DNA from 3 places in the Hymenobacter saemangeumensis genome. Region 1 is predicted to be linked to each of the others. Evidence: riboswitches for the same ligand, from Rfam matches in the RefSeq annotation. Region 1 holds a riboswitch; each other region holds the start of a gene.
What was found. Region 1 has a riboswitch for S-adenosylmethionine ahead of metH (methionine synthase). Riboswitches for the same ligand answer to the same signal wherever they lie in the genome.

Region 1 (3,228 bases):
TGCATCCGGTTCGGGCCAAAGCGAAATGGCGGGGAAGTGGCAATGCCCTCCACCGAGCCGGTGAGGTACACATTCGGGCCATCGATGGCGATGCTGCGGCCGACGTCGAGGCCGGGCCCGCCCGCCGCATAGGCCCAGTTGACCCGGGCCGTCGGCCCCGCATCGGTAAGCTTGGCCACCAGCACATCCTGAAAGTTAACGTTTACCGGAGCGGCCAAAACGATGCGGCTGAAAAGCCCTTGCATTGCCTCGGGCGCCTCCTGCGTTGGCGTACCGGTGCCAATCTGGCCCGTCAGGTAAATACTGTTGCCGCTCACCGCGATGCTGTGGCCGGTGTCGAAGCCGGTGCCGCCGCCCCCGTAGGCCCATATCCAGCGGCCGGTGGCGCTGCTCCACTTGGCCACGAATACGTCGGAGCCCCCCGCACTTGTCAGCTGGGTTGTGCCAAAGCGGACGGTTCCCTCAAAGCCCCCCGTCACGTAAACATTGCCGGCTCCATCCGTGGCCGTAGCCAGGCCCTTGGGCCCGGCCCCTTGCAGGCTGACGACGTTGACAACCCGCCGCCAGGCCGGGACCTGGGCAGCAGCAGATGACGACAGCAGCAGGCCCAGCCACAGCAGGCACAGCCCCGGCAGAATGCGGCTCAAAGCATGAGTATCCATGAAGAACAAGATAGGAAACGAAGTTGCGGCGCTCTCGCCAGGGTTTACAGTACTCAAAGCCTGCATCGCCAGTATTGCTGGAACTCAGGCCAACGCAGGCAGGCTCATACTATTATGCTCCCGGCTGGCCAGCCAGCCGGAGCGGCCTTGCTTTGGGGCCGGGGCAGGGCACAAGTTAGCCAAAGAGAGCCCCGCCCTAGTATGTTTCCCAAGCCCGGCCGTATCTTCGCCGTCGCTGCTATCCAGAAAGACCGAGGGACTGGGCCCGACGACGTCTTGGCAACCTATCGAGAGTAGGTGCCAACTCCCATTTCACCAAGCCCTTAGGTGAAAGAAGATGACAGCCGGAACCGTGCCTTGCCGCGCGGGTTTCTTTCTGGATGCACGCGCCTACGCCGTTACCTGACCCGAAAGAAATGTCCCACGCCTCCCCCACCGCCCTGCCCCACGCCCTGCCGGCCCCGGCCCGCCTGCCCGAGCTGCTGCGCCAGCGCCTGCTCATCCTCGACGGCGCCATGGGCACCATGATTCAGCGCCACCCCCTCACGGAGGAAGACTTCCGCGGGAGCCGCTTTGCCGACCACCCCCGCCCCCTGCGCGGCAACAACGACCTGCTGAGTCTCACCCGACCCGACATCATCAAGGGCATTCACGCCGAGTACTTCGCTGCCGGGGCCGACATGGTGGAAACCAATACCTTCTCGGGCACCACCATCGCCCAGGCCGACTATGGCCTGGAGCACATTGTGTATGAGCTGAACTTTGAGTCGGCCCGCCTGGCCCGTGAGGCAGCCGACGAGTACAGCACGCCCGACAAGCCTCGCTTCGTGGCCGGCGCCATCGGCCCCACCAACCGCACGGCCTCGCTCTCGCCCGACGTGAACCGGCCCGGCTTCCGCGCCGTCACCTTCGACGAGCTGGCCACCGCCTACCACGAGCAGGTGCGCGGCCTGGTAGACGGCGGCGTAGATGCCCTGCTCATCGAAACCATCTTCGACACCCTGAACGCCAAGGCCGCCCTGTTTGCGGTGCAGCAATTCTTCGACGAGGGCGGCCGGCCGGTGCCGCTGATGATTTCCGGCACCATCACCGACGCCTCGGGCCGCACCCTGTCGGGGCAGACGGTGGAAGCCTTCTGGAACTCCATCCGTCACCTGCCCCTGCTCAGCGTGGGCCTCAACTGCGCCCTGGGGGCCCAGCAGCTGAAACAGTACGTGGAAGAGCTGGCCCGCATCGCCGACGTGCACATCTCGGCCTACCCCAACGCCGGCCTGCCCAATGCCTTCGGCGGCTACGACGAGTCGGCCCAGGAATTTGCCGCCGTGGTGGAAGACTACCTCAGGGACGGCCTGGTGACGGTGGTGGGCGGCTGCTGCGGCACCACACCCCAGCATATTGCGGAGCTGAGCAAGCTGGCGGAGAAGTATAAGCCCCAGCCCCACCCCCCTACCCCCTCCCCTGTTGGGGAGGGGGAGCCCAACGGCAGTGGTACCGAACCGGCTCCCCTCCCCCGCAGGGGAGGGGTCGGGGGTGGGGCTACCCGCCTCGCCGGCCTCGAACCCTTCAACATCACGCCCAGCAGCCTGTTCGTGAACGTGGGCGAGCGCTGCAACGTGACCGGCTCCCGCGCCTTTGCCCGCCTCGTGCGCACCGGCGCCTACGAGCAGGCCCTGGCCGTGGCCCGGCAGCAGGTGGAGGAGGGCGCCCAGGTGCTCGACATCAACATGGACGAGGGCATGCTGGACTCGGAGCAGGTGATGACCACCTTCCTGCACCTCATTGCCTCCGAGCCCGACATCGCCCGGGTGCCGGTGATGATAGACTCCTCGAAGTGGAGTGTGCTGGAAGCCGGCCTGAAGTGCGTGCAGGGCAAGAGCATCGTCAACTCCATCTCCCTGAAAGAGGGCGAGGAAGCCTTTAAGGCGCGGGCCCGCACCGTGCGGCAGTACGGCGCGGCCGTGGTGGTGATGGCCTTCGACGAGCAGGGCCAGGCCGACACCCTGGAACGGCGCATTGCCATCTGCCAGCGCAGCTACGACATCCTGGTGAATGAGGTAGGCTTCCCGGCCGAGGACATCATCTTCGACCCCAACATCCTGACCGTGGGCACGGGCATGGAGGAGCACCGCCGCTACGCCCTCGACTTTATTGAGGCCGTGCGCTGGATTAAGGCCCACCTGCCCGGTGCCCTCACCAGCGGGGGCGTGAGCAACATCAGCTTCGCCTTCCGCGGCAACGACGTGGTGCGCGAAGCCATGCACTCGGCCTTCCTCTACCACGCCATCCGGGCGGGGCTCGACATGGGCATCGTGAACCCCAGCCAGCTGGCGGTGTACGACGAAGTACCAAAAGACCTGCTCGAGCTGGTGGAAGACGTGCTGCTCGACCGCCGCGACGACGCTACCGAGCGCCTCATCGACTTCGCGGAAACCGTGAAGCAGAAGGACAAGGTGGAAGTGGTGGCCGATGCCTGGCGCAGCCTGCCCGTGGCCGAGCGCCTGCAGCACTCGCTGGTGCGCGGCATCACCGAGTTTATTGAGCAGGACACCGAGGAGGTGCGCCAGCA
Region 2 (3,228 bases), on a different contig from region 1:
GAAGGTGTAATTGCCGCTCATGGCGCCAGATGGCCGGGTCAGGGTGAAGGTGCCATTGGCGAACATCTGCAGGCGCTCTTCCTTCTGGTCGTCGGTCTGCTTTACTTTATCGCCGGAGGCATCGAGCTCTTTGCTGGTTTTCCATACTTTGCTATCGGTGCCGTAAAGCATGTTTACACCTTCCACCTTGCCTTTGTCGTTGCCACAGGAAATGGTGAGAAAAGACAGCAGCAGCAAAAAAGTTGCGAGGTAATGGAAAGGAGAAAAGGGCTTGGTTTTCATTGGAGAGGGCATAATTGTGTGAAAGGAAAGAACCGGTATGCTTCGGCTTTTCGGCTTACGTGAAGAAAAAAAAAGGGTTTTTCCAGAAACTTTGTTAATTTGCCCCCGTAAATGGGTCCGGTTCAGCCGCCGCACGGTGGAGGTTCAGTCGAATTTCTCTTCAATTTAACCAGAAGAAGACCCATGGGACTTTTTGATTTCCTCAATAACAAAGGCGAAGAAAAGCCCGTACAACCGGCCGCTCCGCAGGCAGCTCCAGGCGCTGGCACCGATTTTTTCGGAAATAACAAAACCGAAAACAATGGGACCACGTATACGGTTGTTAGCGGCGACTCGCTCTCTAAAATTGCTAAAAACCACTACGGCGACGCAGCCAAGTGGCGACAGATATATGAGGCCAACAAGGCCACAATCGGAAATAACCCTGACCACATTGAAATCGGCCAGGTGTTAACGATACCTAGTCTCTAGGTACTTTTTTGCAGAAAAAAGGTGAGAAAAGCCACTCTGTTTCAGGGTGGCTTTTTTGCGTTTATTGAGGAGAGATGAAAAATTCTCAGCTGCGTTGCTTGCGCGTTTCAATTTTTCTCTTCTACCTTTGCCCTACCTAATGGGTACTCTCCCGCTCGCGGCGGGAAAGTTTTTCAGATTTTATACAGAAGCGGCGAGAGACTAGGCTCCCTGACCCGCTGGCAACCATCGACCGCGCGAAAGGTGCCACGTCCTACCCACCAGCCCCGGCTGTAGTGGGAAATATGAAACGAGTGCCATGGCAAACTCCCCTGTTTCCGCTTTTTTCGTCCCCTCGTTGACCACTGTGCTGCGCACTATGGTAATGCCGGGATTTTGTGCTTTGGCTCCGTGTGGCCAGGCTGCTACTTCGGCACGCATGCGAATGTGCTGTTGTAGCCCGTGCTGTTGCTGCTAGGCTGATTCCGGCTTAGCCCCACCCCTACTTTCTGGTTTTATCGATGGCTGACCCTGGCAGCCGCAGGCCTTTGCATGGCTTGCGCTGCCCGCAGCCCTCCCAACAGCACGGGCTTTCCCTGGGGTTCTGATTGCGCACAAAAACAGCCTAAACAAGCTGTGAAGCGCTTTTTCCACCATCATTTCTTGGGTTTTTCCCTCTCTCAAACTCGCATCATCATGTCTAAGCAAGCCCTTCGTTTCGAAACCCTGCAACTCCACGCCGGCCAGCAGCCCGACCCCACTACCGGCTCCCGCGCCGTGCCCATTCACCAGACGACCTCCTACGTGTTCAAAAACGCGGAGCACGGCGCCAACCTGTTTGCCCTGAAGGAGTTCGGCAACATCTACACCCGCCTGATGAACCCCACCACCGACGTGTTTGAGCAGCGCGTGGCAGCCCTGGAGGGCGGCGTGGCAGCCCTGGCCGTGGGCTCGGGCCAGGCGGCACAGTTCATTGCGCTCAACAACATCCTGCAGGCCGGCGACAACTTCGTGTCGACCTCCTTTCTCTACGGCGGCACCTACAACCAATTCAAGGTGGCGTTCAAGCGCCTGGGCATTGAGGCGCGCTTCGCCGACGGCGACGATGCCGACTCCTTCGAAGCGCTGATTGATGGCAACACCAAGGCCCTGTACCTGGAAACCATCGGCAACCCCGGCTTCAACATTCCGGACTTTGAGCGCATTGCCGAAGTAGCCCGCCGCCACGACCTGCCCCTGATTGTGGACAACACCTTCGGCGCGGGCGGCTACCTGTTCCGCCCCCTGGAGCACGGCGCCAACATCGTGGTGGAGTCGGCCACGAAGTGGATTGGCGGGCACGGCACCAGCGTGGGCGGCGTGATTGTGGACGGCGGCACCTACGACTTCGGCAACGGCAAGTTTCCGCAGTTCACCGAGCCCAGCGAGGGCTACCACGGCCTGATTTTCAACGACGTATTTGGCAAGAACGGGCCGTTCGGCAACATTGCCTTCATCATCCGGGCGCGGGTGGAGGGCCTGCGCGACTTCGGCCCGGCCATCAGCCCCTTCAACTCCTTCCTGCTCCTGCAGGGCCTGGAAACCCTGAGCCTGCGCGTGGAGCGCACCGTGGAAAACGCCCTGCGCATTGCCGAGTGGCTGGAGCAGCACCCCCTGGTGGAGCGTGTGAACTACCCCGGCCTGGCCAGCAGCCCCTACCACGACCTGGCCACCAAGTACCTCAAGCGCGGCTTTGGCGGCGTGCTGTCGTTCGTGATTCGCGGCAGCAAGGAAGCAGCCTCGGCATTTATCGACAACCTGAAGCTGGTCAGCCACCTGGCCAACGTGGGCGACGCCAAGACGCTGATTATCCAGCCCTCGGCCACTACCCATCAGCAGCTTTCCGAAACCGAGCAGCTGGCGTCGGGCGTCACGCCTACCCTGCTGCGTCTGTCGGTCGGCATCGAGCACTTCGAGGACATCCGTGCCGATTTGGAGCAGGCCTTTGCGGCGGTGACGGTGGAGGAGCCGGCGCTGGCCTAGTGCTTTTTCACCGCAGAAGACGCGGAGCCTTTCGCAGAAGAAGCGCAGAAGACAGAACAGCTTCTGCGCTTCTTCTGCGGTGAAAATCAAACAGAACACGCTATGAAAGACCAACTTTTTGAGCTTCCCAGCCCCTTTCTGCTGGAATCGGGCGAGGAGCTGCCGGGCGCGCACGTCGCCTTCCGCACCTGGGGCCGGCTGAACGAGGCCCGCGACAACGTGGTGTGGGTGTGCCACGCCCTGACGGCCAACGCCGACGTGCTGGCCTGGTGGCCCGGCCTGTTCGGCCCCGGCTGCTTTTTCGACCCCGCCGACTGGTTTATCGTGTGTGCCAACGTGCTGGGCTCCTGCTACGGCAGCACCGGCCCAACCGATACCAACCCGGCTACTGGCCGGCCCTACTACCAGGCATTCCCCCTGCTTACCATCCGCGACCTGGCCGCGGCCCACGAGGCCCTGCGCCAGGACCTGGGC
Region 3 (3,228 bases), on a different contig from region 1:
AGCTGCTCGGCCCGCTTCTCAAAAATTGGGTCGGTAGTGGCTTCGGCAGGCATGCCAAAGGGCTTGAGGGCGTTGCGCAGGGTTTTACGACGCGTCTGGAAAGCCTGCTTCACCACCTGGAAAAACAGCTTCTCGTCGCAGTCCAGCCGCTCGGTGTCGTTGCGCGTCAGGCGCACCACGGCCGACTCCACCTTGGGCGGCGGGTTGAAGACGTGGGGCGGCACCGTGAACAGGTACTCAATCTGGTAGTAGGCCTGCAGCAGCACGCTCAGGATGCCGTAGGTTTTGGAGCCGGGCGGCTCGGCCAGGCGCTCGGCTACTTCTTTCTGAATCATGCCCACCACCTCGCGCACCTGCTGGCGGTTGTTGAGCACCGAGAAAAATATCTGGCTGCTGATGTTGTAGGGAAAGTTGCCGATGATGGCCAGGGGCTGGCCCGGGAACAGCTCGCCCAGGTTCTGCTTCAGGAAGTCGGTGGCAAAAATCCGGTTTTCCAGGGCCGGAAAATGCTGGCGCAGGTAGGCTACCGACTCGGTATCGATTTCCACCACGCTGGTGGTATAAGCCGGGTTTTCGAGCAGGTACTGCGTGAGCACGCCCATGCCGGGCCCGATTTCGAGTACCTGCTTTACCTCGTCGGGCAGGCGCAGCGCCGCCACGATGTTGCGGGCAATGTTGGGGTCGGCCAGGAAGTGCTGGCCCAGGTGTTTTTTGGGTCTTACCACGGGGTTAGGCTAGCGCAGCTGGGGGTGCGGCAGCGGCGCAAAGGTAGGCCCGGGTAGCGCGGAGTTTCACGCCGCGGCCGTGGGGGCATCTGGTACGAATAGCCCGTGGTAAGGCGGATTTCCACTCCGCGCCTGCTGGGATTTTCGGCCGGGTTACTTAATTCTTCCTCGGCCTTTTAAAAATCTGTTTATCGGCCTTTAAATCTTGCTTACCTGTCCATTTAGCGGAATGGAACTCAGCTTTACACGGGCTTTTGGAAAGAATAATTTGCAATTCTGAAATTCCCTCCTTTACCTTTGTTGCATCAATTCTTCCCGAAAAAGGATTGTTTTTATACAGAGGCGTGGAGAGACAGGCTCGACGAAACGCCGGCAACCAGCAGCGACAGACTGCAACGGTGCCAAGTCCTGGACATATAAAAACAAGTTGCCGTGGAAACCTCCAACAACTCCCGCCTGCTCCCTGCCACCGCTTTCGCTGCCCAGCGAATGTGTTGTTGTATGCAGTGCCCGGCCGTCTGTATGACGCCGGCAGCGGCCGGTTGTTGAGCTGATTCCACTCCCCTGCCGTCTGGCCTGTAGCTGCTCCGCGCTGAACCCAGCGCCGGCTGCCCACGCCTGTTCCCGTCTATTTCCGGCATAGCCTGCCCGTCGCCGTGCGCTGCGCACGCCCGGGCTCCCCTCATCTGGCTTCTCCCAACTCCCACCCGGGCGGGCCGCATCCTTTTTCATCATGCAAGTAGCATCTCAGGTGCTGGTCGACGACCTGCGCCGGCAGCTGGCGGGGCGCACCGCGGCCGAAACCCTGGCCTTCGTGGCCGAGGCTTTTCCCGGCAAGGCCGTGTTCTCCACTTCATTTGGGCTCGAAGACCAGATTATCACGCATTTAATCTTCTCACAGGATTTACCCATCCAGGTGTTTACCCTGGACACGGGCCGCAACTTCCAGGAAACCTATTCCACCTGGAACAAGACCCTGCTGAAGTACGAGAAGCCCATCGTCCCCTATTTCCCGCGTCAGGACAGCCTGGAGCAATTGCTGCAGGCCAAAGGCCCCAACAGCTTCTACGCCAGCGTAGAAGCCCGCAAAGAATGTTGCAGCATTCGCAAGTTGGAGCCCCTGGCGCGGGCCCTGGACGGGCAGCAGCTCTGGCTGACGGGCATCCGGGCCGAGCAGTCGGCCAACCGCCAGCACATGCACGCCGCCGAGTGGGACGCCGGGCACCAGCTGGCCAAAGTACACCCGCTGTTCGACTGGACCTGGGACCAATGCCAGGACTTCGCGCGCGCCCACGCCATTCCCGTCAACCCCCTGCACCAGCAGGGCTTCGTGAGCATAGGCTGCGCCCCCTGCACCCGGGCCGTAGCCGCGGGTGAAGACTTCCGCGCCGGCCGCTGGTGGTGGGAAGACCAGTCGGCCAAGGAGTGCGGCCTGCACAGCACCGGCAGTAAAGAATTAGTTAAAAGTTGAGAGTTAAAAGTTAAAAACTCACCTGGCTTTTAACTCTTCACTTTAAAATTTTAACTAATTCCAAGGCCAACAACCCGTTGATTTTCAACTACCCGGCCATAATAATTATTCCGATGAGTGACATACCCTCTTTAGACTACCTCGACCGGCTCGAAGCCGAGTCCATTCATATTCTGCGCGAAGTAGCCGGGCAGTTTGAGCGGCCGGCCCTGCTTTTTTCCGGCGGCAAAGACTCCATCGTACTGGTGCATCTGGCCCTGAAGGCCTTCCGGCCCGGCCGATTCCCCTTCCCGCTGGTGCACATCGACACCGGCCACAACTTCCCCGAAGTGCTGCAGTTCCGCGACCAGCTGGCGGCGGGGCTGGGCGAAAAGCTCATTGTTCGCCGCGTAGAAGACACCATCAAAAAACAGCGCCTGCGCGATGCTACGGGCAAGTTCCCGAGCCGGAATGCCCTGCAGACCTACACCCTGCTCGAAGTCATCGAGGAGTTTGCGTTTGACGCCTGCATCGGCGGGGCGCGGCGCGACGAGGAGAAAGCCCGGGCCAAGGAGCGCATCTTCAGCATCCGCGACGAGTTTGGGCAGTGGGACCCCAAGCGCCAGCGCCCGGAGCTGTGGAACATCTACAACGGCCGCATTCAGCCCGGCGAAAACGTGCGCGCCTTTCCTATTTCTAATTGGACGGAGCTGGACGTGTGGCGTTACATACAGCGCGAAAACATTGCCCTGCCGCCCATCTACTTCGGCCACCCGCGCACCTGCGTGGTGCTGCCCAGCGGGCAGCTGCTGGGCCTGAGCGAGCACCTGCACCTCGACGACGACGATGAGATTGTGCAGCGCCAGGTGCGCTTCCGCACCGTGGGCGACGCCACCTGCACCGCCGCCGTGGAAAGCAGCGCCGCCACCATCGACGACATCATCGCCGACCTGCTGCAGGCCAAAGTGAGCGAGCGCGGCGCCACCCGCCTCGACGACAACATCTCCGAAGCCGGCATGGAAGACCGCAAGCGCAACGGGTATTTCTAAACAC

Region 2: linked by a shared signal. The riboswitch ahead of ABD919_RS04260 (O-acetylhomoserine aminocarboxypropyltransferase/cysteine synthase family protein) and the one ahead of metH (methionine synthase) in region 1 are both predicted to bind S-adenosylmethionine.
Region 3: linked by a shared signal. The riboswitch ahead of ABD919_RS16275 (phosphoadenylyl-sulfate reductase) and the one ahead of metH (methionine synthase) in region 1 are both predicted to bind S-adenosylmethionine.

The regions. Positions count from the first base shown of each region.
Region 1 is NZ_BAABGZ010000013.1:677,477-680,704, reverse strand. It holds gene ABD919_RS07160 (hypothetical protein) at 1-662, opposite strand, end outside; SAM riboswitch class I at 898-1,006, shown strand; gene metH (methionine synthase) at 1,079-3,228, shown strand, end outside.
Region 2 is NZ_BAABGZ010000012.1:26,112-29,339, forward strand. It holds gene ABD919_RS04250 (hypothetical protein) at 1-282, opposite strand, end outside; gene ABD919_RS04255 (LysM peptidoglycan-binding domain-containing protein) at 466-753, shown strand; SAM riboswitch class I at 931-1,044, shown strand; gene ABD919_RS04260 (O-acetylhomoserine aminocarboxypropyltransferase/cysteine synthase family protein) at 1,429-2,754, shown strand; gene metX (homoserine O-acetyltransferase MetX) at 2,857-3,228, shown strand, end outside.
Region 3 is NZ_BAABGZ010000068.1:23,135-26,362, forward strand. It holds gene rsmA (16S rRNA (adenine(1518)-N(6)/adenine(1519)-N(6))-dimethyltransferase RsmA) at 1-725, opposite strand, end outside; SAM riboswitch class I at 1,055-1,148, shown strand; gene ABD919_RS16275 (phosphoadenylyl-sulfate reductase) at 1,459-2,196, shown strand; gene cysD (sulfate adenylyltransferase subunit CysD) at 2,310-3,224, shown strand.